DNA from 2 places in the Burkholderia sp. BCC1972 genome. Region 2 is predicted to be linked to the other one. Evidence: predicted binding sites of a transcription regulator. Region 2 holds the regulator's gene; the other holds the start of a gene.

Region 1 (7,464 bases), on a different contig from region 2:
TCGATAGTCACGCGCAGCCAGAGTTCGTGGATCGGCAGGCCTTGGGGCCGGATGCCCGACGCAAGCGCGACATCGCGCGGCTTGTGGTCGGTCAGGCAGGCTTCGATGTCCCACAAGCCGTCGCCGCGCTCGTAAGCTTCCGCTCGGATTGCGCGTCGATGTCGCAACTGACGGGGCACGGGCTCGGATAGCGGCATGCTGGAGGTTGAGGCCGAAGAGGAAAACCCACGGATTTTAGCATATTGGGTATTTGAGACAGTTTGACGCGACGGCGGGTATTCCCGCCTGTCCGGAGGCAGTTGCATTGCAGCAAAATCGCGCGCCACGCGCGCGACCGGCCGGTCAGTCGTCGATCGGAAAATCGTCGCCGACCTTCAGCAACTTCACGATGGTCGCGCTCGAGAAGCCGCGCGCGGCGAGAAAGCGCGCCTGCTTCGCACGCTCGGCCGGCGTTTGCGGCAGTGCACCGAATTTCTTGCGCCAGACGGCCTGCGCGCGGGCCCATTCGGTCTCGCGCAGCTGGGCGTTCACCTCCTCGACGAGCGTGTCGCCGACTGCATGACGCTTCAGCTCGCTGACGATGCGCGCGGCGCCGACACGCGACGCGCGGCGATGCACGAGGCTCTCGGCGAAGCGTGCGTCGGACAGCCAGCCTTCCTGCTCCAGCGCATCGAGCACCGGTTCGACGGATGCGTCTTCGCCGACGTAAGGCGCGAGCTTGCGCGCGAGCTCCGCGCGACTGTATTCACGCCTCGACAGATAGCCGAGCGCGCGGCCCTTCAATGACCGTGGCGGTTTCGACGACTTGCGTTCGGTAGCGCCCGGCGTGTCGCCGGATGAAGGACTGGAAGCAGCGCCGGATGCACGGCGCGTGCGGCGCGGATGCTGGCTGCTGCGTGTATAGACGTCTTCCGTTGCCGGCGCCGACGCATCGGCTGCGCGATCGCCGGGGAAGCTGACACCGGACACGCGACGGCGGGAGCGGTCGTGCGCGTCGAACGATTCGTCGTCGTCGAACGGATCGTCCGGCGCGACAATCTCAAACGAAACGAGGGCATCGTCGGATGCCCTCGTCGCGGTGCGGTTCGCGGCATGACTGCCTGCGCTCCGCCGGTCGGCGCCCGAGGATCCGGCTCGCCGGCCGGAGCGACCGGCCGCTTCGGGCGCATCGCTCTCCACCGGCTCGCCAGCCTGACCTCGGCGCGCCACCATCACTCTTCTTCGTCCAGCGCCTCGGCTTCGTTGGCTACGCCATCGGGCATGCTGACGACGCCGAGCGATTCGCGGATGCGGTTTTCGATCTCGCGCGCGATTTCCGGATTCTCGCGCAGGAATTCACGCGCGTTGTCCTTGCCCTGGCCGATCTTCTCGCCGTTGTAGCTGTACCAGGCGCCCGCCTTGTCGACGATCTTCGCCTGCACGCCGAGATCGATGATCTCGCCCTGGCGCGAAATGCCTTCGCCATACAGGATGTCGAAGATCGCTTCGCGGAACGGCGGCGACACCTTGTTCTTGACGACCTTCACGCGGGTTTCGTTGCCGATCACCTCGTCGTTCTTCTTGATCGAGCCGATCCGGCGGATGTCGAGACGCACCGACGAATAGAACTTCAGCGCGTTGCCGCCCGTCGTGGTTTCCGGGTTGCCGAACATCACGCCGATCTTCATCCGGATCTGGTTGATGAAGATCACGAGGCAGTTCGTGCGCTTGATCGTGCCGGTCAGCTTGCGCAGCGCCTGCGACATCAGGCGGGCCTGCAGACCCGGCAGCGAATCGCCCATCTCGCCTTCGATTTCGGCCTTCGGCACGAGCGCCGCGACCGAGTCGATGACGATCATGTCGATCGAGCCCGAGCGCACCAGCGCGTCGGTGATTTCGAGCGCCTGCTCGCCGGTGTCCGGCTGCGAGATCAGCAGCTCCGGCACGTTCACGCCGAGCTTCGCTGCATATTGAACGTCGAGCGCGTGCTCGGCGTCGATGAACGCTGCGGTGCCGCCCAGCTTCTGCAGTTCGGCGATGACCTGCAGCGTGAGCGTGGTTTTACCCGACGATTCCGGACCGTAGATCTCGACCACCCGGCCGCGCGGCAGGCCGCCGACGCCCAGTGCGATATCAAGACCCAGCGAGCCCGTGGAGACGACCTGGATATTCTCGGTCGCCTCGCCGTCGCCCATCCGCATGATCGACCCTTTGCCGAACTGCTTCTCGATCTGCGCGAGTGCGGCCGCCAGCGCCTTGCTCTTCTCGGCGGTCATCCCGGAGCCCTTCTTGCTATCTTCCATGAATCGTCCTTTGCTATGATGAGCAGCGTCTGTGAAAGGCGCGCCCGCTTTCAAGCGCCGCCGAATGCAGACACTGTATAAAAAAACAGTGTTTTATGCAAGCCCGCAATGCGGGCGTTGTACACGAATCACTCCGGAGACAGCCGCACCGGCGCAAACGCCCCGCCGGCCATCGGTCAGCAACATGCGAATCCTCATCGCCGAAGATGACAGCATACTCGCGGACGGCCTCACCCGGTCACTCCGCCAATCGGGCTATGCCGTCGACCACGTGAAGAGCGGCGTCGATGCCGACACGGCGCTGTCGATGCAGACTTTCGACCTGCTGATCCTCGATCTCGGCCTGCCGAAAATGTCCGGGCTCGAGGTGCTCAAGCGCCTGCGCGCGCGCAACTCCAACCTCCCCGTGCTGATCCTGACCGCCGCCGACAGCGTCGACGAACGCGTGAAGGGGCTCGACCTCGGCGCCGACGACTACATGGCCAAGCCGTTCGCGCTCAACGAGCTCGAGGCGCGCGTGCGCGCGCTGACCCGGCGCGGCGCGGGCGGCGGCCCGACCGTCGTGCGCCACGGCTCGCTCGCGTTCGACCAGGTCGGCCGCATCGCGTATGCGAACGACCACGTGCTCGATCTCTCCGCGCGCGAACTCGGGCTGCTCGAAGTGCTGCTGCAGCGGATCGGCCGGCTCGTGTCGAAAGAACAGCTCGTCGATCACCTGTGCGAATGGGGCGAGGAAGTCAGCAACAACGCGATCGAGGTCTACGTGCACCGGCTGCGCAAGAAGATCGAACCGAGCGGCGTGCGGATCTCGACCGTGCGCGGCCTCGGCTATTGCCTCGAGAAGGTCGCGCCCGCCGCGCCGGCCGACACGGCAGCGCCCCAGCCCGCGGTGGCCGGCACGCCGCTGCGCTGACACCGGCGTCGCCGCGATGGCCACGCCGGCCCACTCCCGCCACCCGACCGGCGCGCCGTCGTCGGCCGCCGACGATGCGCGCGACGCGCGCTACGAAAACCCGTTCGCGCCGCCCGACGAAACCGAATCGCCCGAGGCGCCGCGCCCGCGCTCGCTGTTCGGCGAGATCCTCGACTGGATGCTCGCGCCGCTGCTGCTGCTGTGGCCGATGAGCATCGCCGTCACCTACCTCGTCGCGAAGACGATCGCGAACAGTCCGTTCGACCGTGCGCTCGAAACCAATGCGTACGTGCTCGCCCGGCAGATTCATCCGGTGAACGGCGTGGCCGAGCTGACGCTGCCGGAACAGACGCGCGACTTCCTGCGCGCCGACAACGTCGACAGTGTTTACTTCCAGGTGCTCGGCACCCGCGGCGAACTGGTCGCGGGCGAAGCCGACATGCCGCTGCCGCGCGACGAGGACCGCCCGCCGCCGGGCGTCGTCGTGTTCCGCGACGACCTGCTGCGCGGCAACGACGTGCGCGTCGCATATACGACGGTCGCACTGCCGCAATCGGGCGACACGCAGCCCGTGCTCGTGCAGGTCGGCGAGACGCTCGACAAGCGCAACGCGCTCGCGAACGACATCATCAAGGGCGTGATCCTGCCGCAATTCGTGATCCTGCCGCTCGCGATCCTGCTCGTGTGGTTCGGGCTGTCGCGCGGGCTCGCGCCGCTCAATGCGCTGCAGGCGCACATCCGCGCGCGGCGGCCCGACGACCTGTCGCCCGTCGAGGCGCAGCGCGCGCCGCCCGAGATCGAGCCGCTCGTCACGTCGTTCAACGACCTGCTCGCGCGCCTCGAACAGAACATGGCGCTGCAGAAGCGCTTCATCGCCGACGCCGCGCACCAGATGAAGACGCCGCTCGCGGGCCTGCGCACGCAGGCCGAGTTCGCGCTGCGCCACCCGGTCCCGCCCGACGTGCAGCGCTCGCTCGAACAGATCGCGACGAGCTCCGAGCAGGCCGCGCGGCTCGTCACGCAGCTGCTGGCGCTCGCGCGCGCCGAGAACCGCGCGAGCGGGCTCACGTTCGAGCCGGTCGAGATCGCCGCGCTCGCGCGGCGCGCGGTGCGCGACTGGGTGCAGGCCGCGCTCGCGAAGCGGATGGACCTCGGCTACGAAGGGCCGCCGGACGATGCGCCGCTCGACGTCGACGGCAATCCGGTGATGCTGCGCGAGATGCTCGGCAACCTGATCGACAACGCGATCCGCTACACGCCCGAAGGCGGCCGCATCACCGTGCGCGTGCAGGCCGACCCGGCCGCACGGTTCGCGCATCTCGAAGTCGAGGATACGGGCCCCGGCATCCCGGCCGCCGAACGCGAGCGCGTCGTCGAGCGCTTCTACCGGATCCTCGGCCGCGAGGGCGACGGCAGCGGCCTCGGGCTCGCGATCGTGCGCGAGATCGCGACGCAGCACGGCGGCACGCTGACGCTCGACGATCACGTCTACCAGCAGGCGCCGCGCCTCGCCGGCACGCTCGTGCGCGTCAGCCTGCCGCTGGCCGGTACGGCCCCGGATTAACCCTGACACGCGCCGCCGCCGTGTGGCGAAAATGCGTCGAAACCGGCGATTTACCGGACGTTCGAAGCACAATCAACACGAGAAGCGGACGATTCGGCGCGGGTTAACGTGCAGTCGTTTTGTGCGCGCGAGTCAGTCCGCCGTAAGTTTCCGTGCCAATAATCGTCGACAGGCCCGCCCACCCAAGGCGGCCGCACATCTATATCAAGGGACTTGGAGACGATTCATGGCAACGTTAGGCGGGCAAATTTCGCACTCGCCGATGACGGGCGAAGAGAAGAAGGTGATCTTCGCGTCGTCGCTCGGCACCGTGTTCGAGTGGTACGACTTTTACCTGGCCGGCTCGCTCGCGGCCTACATCAGCAAGAGCTTCTTCTCCGGCGTCAATCCGACCGCCGCTTTCATCTTCACGCTGCTCGGCTTCGCCGCCGGCTTCGCGGTGCGGCCGTTCGGCGCGATCGTGTTCGGCCGGCTCGGCGACCTCGTCGGCCGCAAGCACACGTTCCTCGTGACGATCGTGATCATGGGCGTCTCGACGTTCGTGGTCGGCTTCCTGCCCGGCTACGCGTCGATCGGCATCGCCGCGCCCGTGATCTTCATCGCGATGCGGCTGCTGCAGGGCCTCGCGCTCGGCGGCGAGTACGGCGGTGCGGCGACCTACGTCGCCGAACATGCGCCGGCGAACCGTCGCGGCTTCTACACCGCGTGGATCCAGACGACCGCCACGCTCGGCCTGTTCCTGTCGCTGCTCGTGATCCTCGGCGTGCGCACGTTCATCGGCGAGGAAGCGTTCGGCAGCTGGGGCTGGCGCGTGCCGTTCGTCGCGTCGATCCTGCTGCTCGCCGTGTCGGTATGGATCCGGATGCAGCTGAACGAATCGCCGGTGTTCCTGCGCATCAAGGCGGAAGGCAAGACGTCGAAGGCGCCGCTGACCGAGGCGTTCGGCCAGTGGAAGAACCTGAAGATCGTGATCCTCGCGCTCGTCGGCCTGACGGCCGGCCAGGCCGTCGTGTGGTACACGGGCCAGTTCTACGCGCTGTTCTTCCTCACGCAGACGCTGAAGGTCGACGGTGCCAGCGCGAACATCCTGATCGCGATCGCGCTGCTGATCGGCACGCCGTTCTTCCTGTTCTTCGGTTCGCTGTCGGACAAGATCGGCCGCAAGCCGATCATCCTCGCGGGCTGCCTGATCGCGGCGCTGACGTACTTCCCGCTGTTCAAGGCGCTCACGCACTACGCGAACCCGCAGCTCGAGCTCGCGACGCAGAAGGCGCCGATCACGGTCCTGGCCGACCCGGCCACCTGCTCGTTCCAGTTCAACCCGGTGGGCACGTCGAAGTTCACGAGCTCGTGCGACATCGCGAAAAGCGCGCTCTCGAAGGCAGGCCTGAACTACGAGAACGTCGCGGCGCCGGCCGGCTCGCTGGCCGAGATCAAGGTCGGCGACGCGGTGATCCAGACCTACGACGGCAAGGCGGCCGACGCGAAGGCGCAGGGCGCGGCGTTCGACAAGACGCTCGCGTCGACGCTGAAGGGCGCCGGCTACCCGGCGAAGGCCGACCCGGCGCAGCTCAACTGGCCGATGACGATCGTGATCCTGACGATCCTCGTGATCTACGTGACGATGGTCTACGGCCCGATTGCCGCGATGCTGGTCGAGATGTTCCCGACGCGGATCCGCTACACGTCGATGTCGCTGCCCTATCACATCGGCAACGGCTGGTTCGGCGGCTTCCTGCCGGCGACCGCGTTCGCGATCGTCGCGGCGAAGGGCAACATCTATTCGGGGCTCTGGTATCCGATCGTGATCGCGCTGGCCACGTTCGTGATCGGCCTGCTGTTCGTCAAGGAGACGAAGGACTCGAACATCTACGCGCAGGATTGAGGTTGCAACGCGCGGGCGGGGACGGGTTGCCGGACGGGTGTCCGGTAGCCCGCCACCCGCCCTGTCGCGAGGCCGCCATGGGCCGCCCGGCAACTTTTTTCGCGAAAGATGGAAAAAGCTGTTGACAGCCAAGCGGCCGACCGACATAATTCAATTCTTCACGGCGAATTAGCTCAGTCGGTTAGAGCGACGGAATCATAATCCGCAGGTCCGGGGTTCGAATCCCTGATTCGCCACCAAATGCGAAAAGCCGCTGTTTCGAAAGAAACAGCGGCTTTTTTCATTGCCGCGCTGCTCCGGCAGCAGCACATCACCCGCCGATAAACACTCAACGGCACGATCGCGTACGCCCGGTCTAGCGGGTTGATCTAGCGGATTCCGCAATCGGGATCCGTCACGCGCATATCGGCATCGGCCATGCATGACCCGTTCCGGCGTGCCGTGACCGTTCACCCATCCCGTTTCTTCCCGACGTTCGCGGATCCCGCTGCGAAATCACATCGTGTCGACCGTACCGGTCTCCGCCATCGTCCGCTGACGGTAAGCAAGATCGCGAACCGGACACGACGAAATCCAGTCGCGATCGATATACGACTGACTCGCCGATGCGAGCAATCCAAATCGTCGATAGCGGCATGCGGAGATACCGAACGGCCGCAATTTTGATACCGCGCGCAACGGCGCCCAGCCTGCCACGCCATGAGCACGACGCTGCGCTTAGAATCGGAACCCCAATAACCGCTGCAGCCGGGCACGACAACTGTGAAAAAACGCCTCGCATGCTTTCTACTGGGCCTGATCGGTGTAGCGATTCCGCTCG
Region 2 (7,464 bases):
AGGAATCCGCCGAGCACGTAGCCGGCGAGCACCGCGACATGCAGCACGATGTCGGTTGCCGGCCGGCCGAGCATCGCGGGCCGGATCAGCTCGACCGCGTTCGCGAGCGGCAGCGCCTGCGCCGCGAGCTGCGCGAGCGGCGGCAACTGCGTGATCGGGAAGAACACGCCCGACAGCAGCAGCATCGGCGTCAGCACGAGCGTCTGATAGAACATGAAGAAATCGTAGGACGGCGCGAGCGCCGTGACGATCATCGCGATGCTGGCAAACGCGAGGCCCGCGAGCGCGATCACGGGCAGCGCCGCGAGCATCGACGGAAACTGCGCATAGCCGAGCGCGCCCGCGACCAGCATGATCGCGACCCCCGACAGCATCGCCTTGCTGGCGCCCCAGACGATCTCACCGAGCACGATGTCGCCGAGCGCGAGCGGCGTATGCATGATCGCCTCCCACGTGCGCTGCACGTGCATCCGCGAGAAGCCCGAATACATCGACTCGAAGCTCGCGGACATCATCACGCTCGACCCGACCGTGCCGGCCGCGAGGAACGCGATATACGACACGCCGTCGACATGGCCGAGCATCAGGCCGAGCCCGAAACCCAGCCCGAACAGATAGATCATCGGATCGGCGAGATTGCCGAACATCGACGCGAGTGCGAGCTTGCGCCAGACGAGATAGTTGCGTCGCCAGACGGCAATCCAGTTGGTTGCGTTCGCGGGCATCGCGATCGCGAAGCGTGACTCGCGCAGCGGCGCGGACGGTGTGGCGGCGGAATAGTTGCGCACGTCCATGATCGATCAGTCCTGCATTTCGCGGCCCGTGAGCCGCAGGAACACATCTTCCAGATTGGCCGGGCGATGCAGATAGCGCAACCCCGTACGACCCTTGAGTCGCGCACTGAGCGGCTCAGCGTCGCTCACGTAGCAGAACAGCGTCTCGCCGCTGATCTCGGTGTGCTTCGCGAATCCCGACAACTCGTCGCGCAGGGCGGCCGGATCCGGCCCGTAGATCTCGATCACGTCGCAGCCGATCTCCGATTCGATCAGCGCGTGCGGCGCGCCTTCGGCGATCTTGCGACCTTCCTCGATCACGCACAGCCGGTCGCACAGGCGTTCGGCTTCTTCCATGAAGTGCGTGGTGATCAGGATCGTCTTGCCGCGCGCGAGCAGCGAGCGCAACCGCTCCCACATCAGGTGCCGTGCCTGCGGATCGAGGCCGGTCGTCGGCTCGTCGAGCACCAGCACGTCGGGATCGTTGACGAGCGCGCGGGCGAGCGTGAGACGGCGTCGCATGCCGCCCGACAGTTCGCCGACCTTCGCATCGGCCTTGCTCTCGAGCTTCGCGAATTCGAGCAGCGGCTGTACGAGTGCGCGCGCAGCCTGTGCCGACATGCCGAAATAGCGGCTGAACACGAGCAGGTTCTCGCGCACGGTGAAGTCGGGGTCGAGATTGTCGAACTGCGGGACGACGCCGACGCGCTGGCGTGCATGCCGCGCACGCGATGGAACCGGTTCGCCGCACAGGGAAATGGTGCCGGCATCGGGGTGCGCGAGGCCGAGCAGCATTTTCAGCGTGGTGGTCTTGCCTGCGCCGTTCGGCCCGAGCAGACCGTAGCATTCGCCGGCCTGCACGTTGAAGGACAGGCCGTTGACGACGACCTTGTCGCCATAGCGCTTTTCGACGTTGCGAAACTCGATCGGTGTGACGGACATGGGCATGTTGTCGTTGTAAGCGGGCACCTGGCTGCCCGATGCGCGGCCGGCTGGCGAACGGATCGCGCGAATGCGTGTCACACGAGCATGACCGAAGCGCGCGGCGCCTGCGTAGTGATGGCCCGCTGGAGTACGAACGGGCCATTCTAGTGCATCGGCTGCGTCTCTTCAGGGCATGCCTGCACGGTGCGATGCATGCGCGCACCGATCGTGCACTGCATCATCGCGCACGGGCCGAGCGGGGCGAATCAGCGTTTTCCATCCCTTGCGTCCTGAATTGCGGCGCACCATGATGAATGCGTAGGCTCGTTGTCGCGATAGGGAGGTTTCATGGCTAGCTACAACAAGATTTTGCTGTGCTACGACGGCACGCTCGAAGGGCGCAAGGCACTGCGCTGCGGTGCCAATCTCGCAATGGACCTGAAGGCTGAAACGCACTTGCTGTCGGTCGTCGACATGCGTTCGAGCATTGCGCAAAGCGCAGGCCTGCTGACCGATGTCGCGTGCGGGCGCTTCGAGGAAACCGCGCGGGAGATCCTGCAGGAAGGCGTGAACTGGCTGCGCGAGCGCGGCGTGCAGGCCGAAGGCCATTTCGCATTCGGCTATCCGATCGACGAAATCGCGAATCTCGCGACGGAGCTGAAGGCCGACCTCGTCGTCGTCGGCCACAGGTGCCGCAGCGGGCTGTCGAGATGGTGGATGGGGTCGGGCAATACGCAACTGCTCGATCGCGTGAATTGCAGCATCCTGGTGGCGTGTTCGTCGGCACAGGAGCAGAAGGAAGAAATCGCACGCGAGCGCGAAGCCGCCATGGCGAACGGCAAATGATCGAATGATTCGATGACGGCCCGACCGGCGATGCGCGCCGGTCAGGCGCCGTGCCGCATCAGCGGCGCGGGACCCGCGCCGCTGTTACGCGTGCAGGTCGATCGCGGACAATTTCCACGAGAACAGTCCGAAGCGGTGGAATATCGCCGCATAGCGCGTGCCGTCGGCGCTGCGCTGGTACGTCACGACGAATTCATCGAAATTCCGGTATCCCGCACTGGTTTGCTGCTGATGCGGCGAATGCGTTGCATCGTTCGCGCTGGCCGGTGCGGCAGGGGTGGGTGCCGGGGATGACGCAGTTGCCGCGTTGTTGCCCGGAGCGGCAGCGCTTGCCGGTGCCGGGCTCGCCGGCGGTGCCGCTGGTGTGTCGGCCGGTGCATTGCCTTGCGGCTGATTCGACCATTCGGGCGGGCGCTCGCCGGGATTGCCGCGCGGCGGCATTCCGCTCATCAGCGCGGCCACGCCGTCCGGTGTCGCGTACGCATCGACCAGCGGCCCGACCAGTGCGGACCCGATCAGCGCGCCGATCACCGCGAACGGATTGTTCTTCTTCACCGCGTCGATCCGGCGCATCAACTCTTCCGTGACCTGCTGCTTCAGGCTGATGCGCAGCGACGGGAAATCGACATATTCGCTGATGGCCTGCGCATCGCGCGCGTCGATCGCCGATTTCAGGCGACCGAGCGCGACGTACGGTGACGCGTACGCATAGCCGATCGTCGACACGACGGCGATGGCCAGCACGACGATCAGCAGGGGCTTGAGCCGCCATGCGCGGCCCGAAGATCCAGTCACGTTGCCTCCGGTGCGGGGATGTTCCGCAATCAGAGACCGCCAGGCGTAGCCGATCGTTCCTCGGCGATGCAGCGGTCGATCATCCGGCATACGGCATCGATCGTGCCGACCATGATCAGGCGCGAACGGCCGTGATAGACGCGTACCGGCGCGCGGCGGGCGGGTTCCGCATGATTCAGGCCGGCGTTCAGCGATACCCGCGCGAACGCGGGAAGCGCCGACGGCAGCAGGGACGCCTGCCGTTCGACTGCGACTTCTTCTTGCACGGGCGCGGCCGCGGACAGCGGTGCGCAGGGCGTACGGCCGCGCAGATGGCGCAGGCGACCGAATTGACGGAAAGGCAGCAGGCGGGCAAGGCGTTCCATGATGTTCTCCTAGCGAGACGGAATGTCAGAGTTCGCCCGAGCGGATCAGCCCGACGGCGATGCCTTCCAGCGCGAATTCCGCGCTGCCGGCCTTGACGAAGATGTTTTCGTAATCCGGGTTCTCCGCGATCAGCTCGAGACCGCCAGGCCGGCGCATCAGGCGCTTGACCGTGACGTCGTCGCCCAGACGCGCGACGATGATCTGGCCGTCCTTCGCTTCCGTGCGTTTCTGCACGGCGAGGAGGTCGCCGTCGAGAATGCCGGCGTCGCGCATCGACAGGCCGCGCACCTTCAGCAGGTAGTCGGGCTTGCTCGTGAACAGCGCGGGATCGCACGCGTAGTGCTGCGAGATGTGCTCCTGCGCAAGGATCGGGCTACCGGCCGCGACGCGGCCGACGAGCGGCAGCGACAGCTGCATCAGGCCGGCATGCGGCAGCGTGAACTGGTGCGGGGCGTCTTCGATGCCGAGCAGGCGGATGCCGCGCGACGCGCCGGCAGCCAGTTCGATCACGCCCTTGCGTGCCAGCGCACGCAGGTGCTCCTCGGCCGCATTCGGCGAGCTGAAGCCCAGTTCGGCCGCGATCTCGGCGCGGGTGGGCGGGAATCCGGAGCGCTCGATCGCGCGACGGATCAAGTCGAACACTTGCTGCTGACGGGCGGTGAGTTTGGTCATGGCTGAACTGTATGGATAGACAGTGAGCTGTATTTTTATACAGTACTTCGCGAATTTCAAGCGTTACTTGAGGTTCGACGCGATCGCGCCGGTTCCGACGTGATTTCGCGACGTCCGGACGGCGGTTTATCTGCCGCAACCATCCATCCCGTCTGCGTTAGCACTTTTGAGTATTAAAAAATAAGGAACGATTATTTTTAATCATGTAACCCGTTCGTTAGACTGGCCCGACATCGCAATACCGACAACACTGGAGAACCAAGGATGGCGAAGCGCAATACGGGGCTGGTGGGCGGAGTGGGCCGCCTGATCGCAACACTCGCGCTGGGCGCGGCGGCGGCGCTGGGCGTCGCGACGCATGCCCAGGCCGATACGACGTTCCTGAACGTGTCGTACGACCCGACGCGCGAGCTGTATCAGGACTTCAACCAGGCGTTCGGCAAGGAGTGGAAGGCGAAGACGGGCGAGACCGTCAACTTCAAGCAGTCGCACGGCGGCTCGGGCGCCCAGGCACGCTCGGTGCTCGACGGCCTGCAGGCCGACGTCGTCACGCTGGCGCTCGCGTACGACATCGATGCGATCGCGAACAAGGGGCTCGTGAACAAGGACTGGCAGAAGCGTCTGCCCGACAACGCGTCGCCGTACACGTCGACGATCGTGTTCCTGGTGCGCAAGGGCAATCCGAAGGGGATCAAGGACTGGGACGACCTGACCAAGCCGGGCATCTCGATCGTCACGCCGAACCCGAAGACGTCGGGCGGCGCGCGCTGGAACTACCTGGCCGCATGGGCGTACGCAGTGCACAAGCCGGGCGGCAACGAGCAGACGGCGAAGGAATTCGTCACGAAGCTCTACAAGAACGCAGGCGTGCTCGATTCGGGCGCGCGAGGCGCGACGACGAGTTTCGTGCAGCGCGGGATCGGCGACGTGCTGATCGCATGGGAAAACGAGGCATTCCTGTCGGTGAAGGAGTTCGGTACCGACAAGTTCGAGATCGTCGTGCCGTCGGTAAGCATCCTGGCCGAGCCGCCCGTCGCGGTGGTCGACAAGGTGGTCGACAAGAAGGGCACGCGCAAGCTGGCCGAAGCGTACCTGAACTTCCTGTACAGCCCGCAGGGCCAGGAGATCGCGGCGCGCAACTACTACCGGCCGCGCTCGAAGAACGTGCCGGCGGAACTGACGAAGCAGTTCCCGAAGCTGAAGCTGTACACGGTCGACGACACGTTCGGCGGCTGGACGAACGCACAGAAGACGCATTTCGCGGACGGCGGCGTGTTCGACTCGATCTACAAGCCGCAGTAACGCCATAACGACAGCGGCGCGCCACGCAGCGCGCCGCATCCCCGACGGTTCGCCGGCGCGATGCACTGCGCCGGCGTTTGCGTCGGACCCGTGAGCAGCATCGACCCAGCAAGAGCATCCGATGACGACGTACACCTTTCGCAAGCCGAGCGCGCTGCCTGGCTTCGGCGTGACACTCGGCATCACGGTGGCCTATTTGAGCCTCGTGGTGCTGATTCCGCTCGCCGCCACGTTCCTGAAGACCGCGACGCTGTCGTGGGATCAGTTCGTCACCGCCGTCACGTCGCCGCGCGTGCTCGCGTCGTACCGGCTGACGTTCTCGGCCGCGCTCGGCGGCGCGCTGATCAACGCCGTGTTCGGCTTCCTCGTCGCGTGGGTGCTCGTGCGCTACACGTTCCCGTTCAAGCGCCTCGTCGATGCGATCGTCGACCTGCCGTTCGCGCTGCCGACGTCGGTCGCCGGCATCTCGCTCGCGGCCGTCTACGCGACCAACGGCTGGGTCGGCCAGTATCTCGCGCCGCTCGGCATCAAGATCGCGTTCACGCCGGCAGGCGTGCTCGTCGCGCTGACCTTCATCGGGCTGCCGTTCGTGGTGCGCACCGTGCAGCCGGTGCTCGAGGATTTCGAGCGCGAGCAGGAAGAAGCGGCCGCGTGCCTCGGCGCATCGCGCTGGCTGACGTTCCGCCGCGTCGTGCTGCCGGCCGTGCTGCCGGCGCTCCTCACCGGCTTCGCGCTCTCGTTCGCGCGTGCGCTCGGCGAATACGGCTCGGTGATCTTCATCGCCGGCAACGTACCGATGAAATCCGAGATCACGTCGCTGCTGATCATCACGAAGCTCGAACAGTACGACTACGCGGGCGCGACCGCGCTGGCGGTCGTGATGCTGGTCGTGTCGTTCCTGATGCTACTGCTGATCAACACGCTGCAGTGGTACCTGCAGCGCAGGACGAGCAAGGGCGCAAGCGGCCCCGCGCCCGCCACCGTCACCGCCGTCGCAGCAGGAGGCCAGCAATGAGCCAGGAGGCCACCGTCGTGCTGAAAACCCCGTCGCCGGCCGTGCGCGCCGCGAAACGGCTCGACCCCGTCAGCGAGTCGCGCGTCGTGCGCTGGCTGCTCACGGGCATCGCGCTGGCGTTCCTCGCGTTCTTCCTCGTCGTGCCGCTCGCCGCGGTGTTCGTCGAGGCGCTGCGCAAGGGCGTCGGCTTCTATCTCGAATCGCTGGCCGATCCCGACGCGTGGTCGGCGATCAAGCTGACGCTGACCGTCGCCGTGATCGCCGTGCCGCTGAACCTCGTGTTCGGCGTGTGCGCGTCGTGGGCGATCGCGAAATTCGAATTCCGCGGCAAGGCGCTGCTCACGACGCTGATCGACCTGCCGTTCTCGGTGTCGCCGGTGATCTCGGGCCTCGTGTACGTGCTGCTGTTCGGCGCGCAGGGTTGGCTCGGGCCGTGGCTGCAGGATCACGACGTGCAGATCATCTTCGCGGTGCCGGGCATCGTGCTCGCGACGATCTTCGTCACGTTCCCGTTCGTCGCGCGCGAGCTGATTCCGCTGATGCAGGCGCAAGGCACCGACGAGGAGGAAGCCGCGCGCGTGCTCGGCGCGTCGGGCTGGCAGATCTTCCGCCGCGTGACGCTGCCGAACGTGAAGTGGGGCCTGCTGTACGGCGTGATCCTGTGCAATGCGCGCGCGATGGGCGAATTCGGCGCGGTGTCGGTGGTGTCGGGCCATATCCGCGGCCAGACCGACACGATGCCGCTGCACGTCGAGATCCTGTACAACGAAT

Evidence for each region. The regulator LexA, encoded in region 2, represses DNA repair genes until DNA is damaged. The targets are predictions, from matches to a motif close to ACTGTATNNNNATACAGT.
Region 1: the regulator LexA is predicted to act here: its motif matches at 2,355-2,372, upstream of recA (recombinase RecA).

The regions. Positions count from the first base shown of each region.
Region 1 is NZ_CAJPGH010000016.1:41,889-49,352, forward strand. It holds gene U5798_RS22250 (DUF2889 domain-containing protein) at 1-197, opposite strand, end outside; gene recX (recombination regulator RecX) at 343-1,212, opposite strand; gene recA (recombinase RecA) at 1,212-2,282, opposite strand; gene U5798_RS22265 (response regulator transcription factor) at 2,467-3,195, shown strand; gene U5798_RS22270 (sensor histidine kinase) at 3,212-4,759, shown strand; gene U5798_RS22275 (MFS transporter) at 4,986-6,644, shown strand; tRNA gene U5798_RS22280 (tRNA-Met) at 6,807-6,883, shown strand; gene U5798_RS22285 (hypothetical protein) at 7,407-7,464, shown strand, end outside.
Region 2 is NZ_CAJPGH010000015.1:151,304-158,767, reverse strand. It holds gene U5798_RS21815 (ABC transporter permease) at 1-794, opposite strand, end outside; gene nodI (nodulation factor ABC transporter ATP-binding protein NodI) at 801-1,715, opposite strand; gene U5798_RS21805 (universal stress protein) at 2,046-2,543, shown strand; gene U5798_RS21800 (DUF2939 domain-containing protein) at 2,628-3,338, opposite strand; gene U5798_RS21795 (hypothetical protein) at 3,368-3,703, opposite strand; gene lexA (transcriptional repressor LexA) at 3,729-4,376, opposite strand; gene U5798_RS21785 (sulfate ABC transporter substrate-binding protein) at 4,641-5,678, shown strand; gene cysT (sulfate ABC transporter permease subunit CysT) at 5,800-6,693, shown strand; gene cysW (sulfate ABC transporter permease subunit CysW) at 6,690-7,464, shown strand, end outside.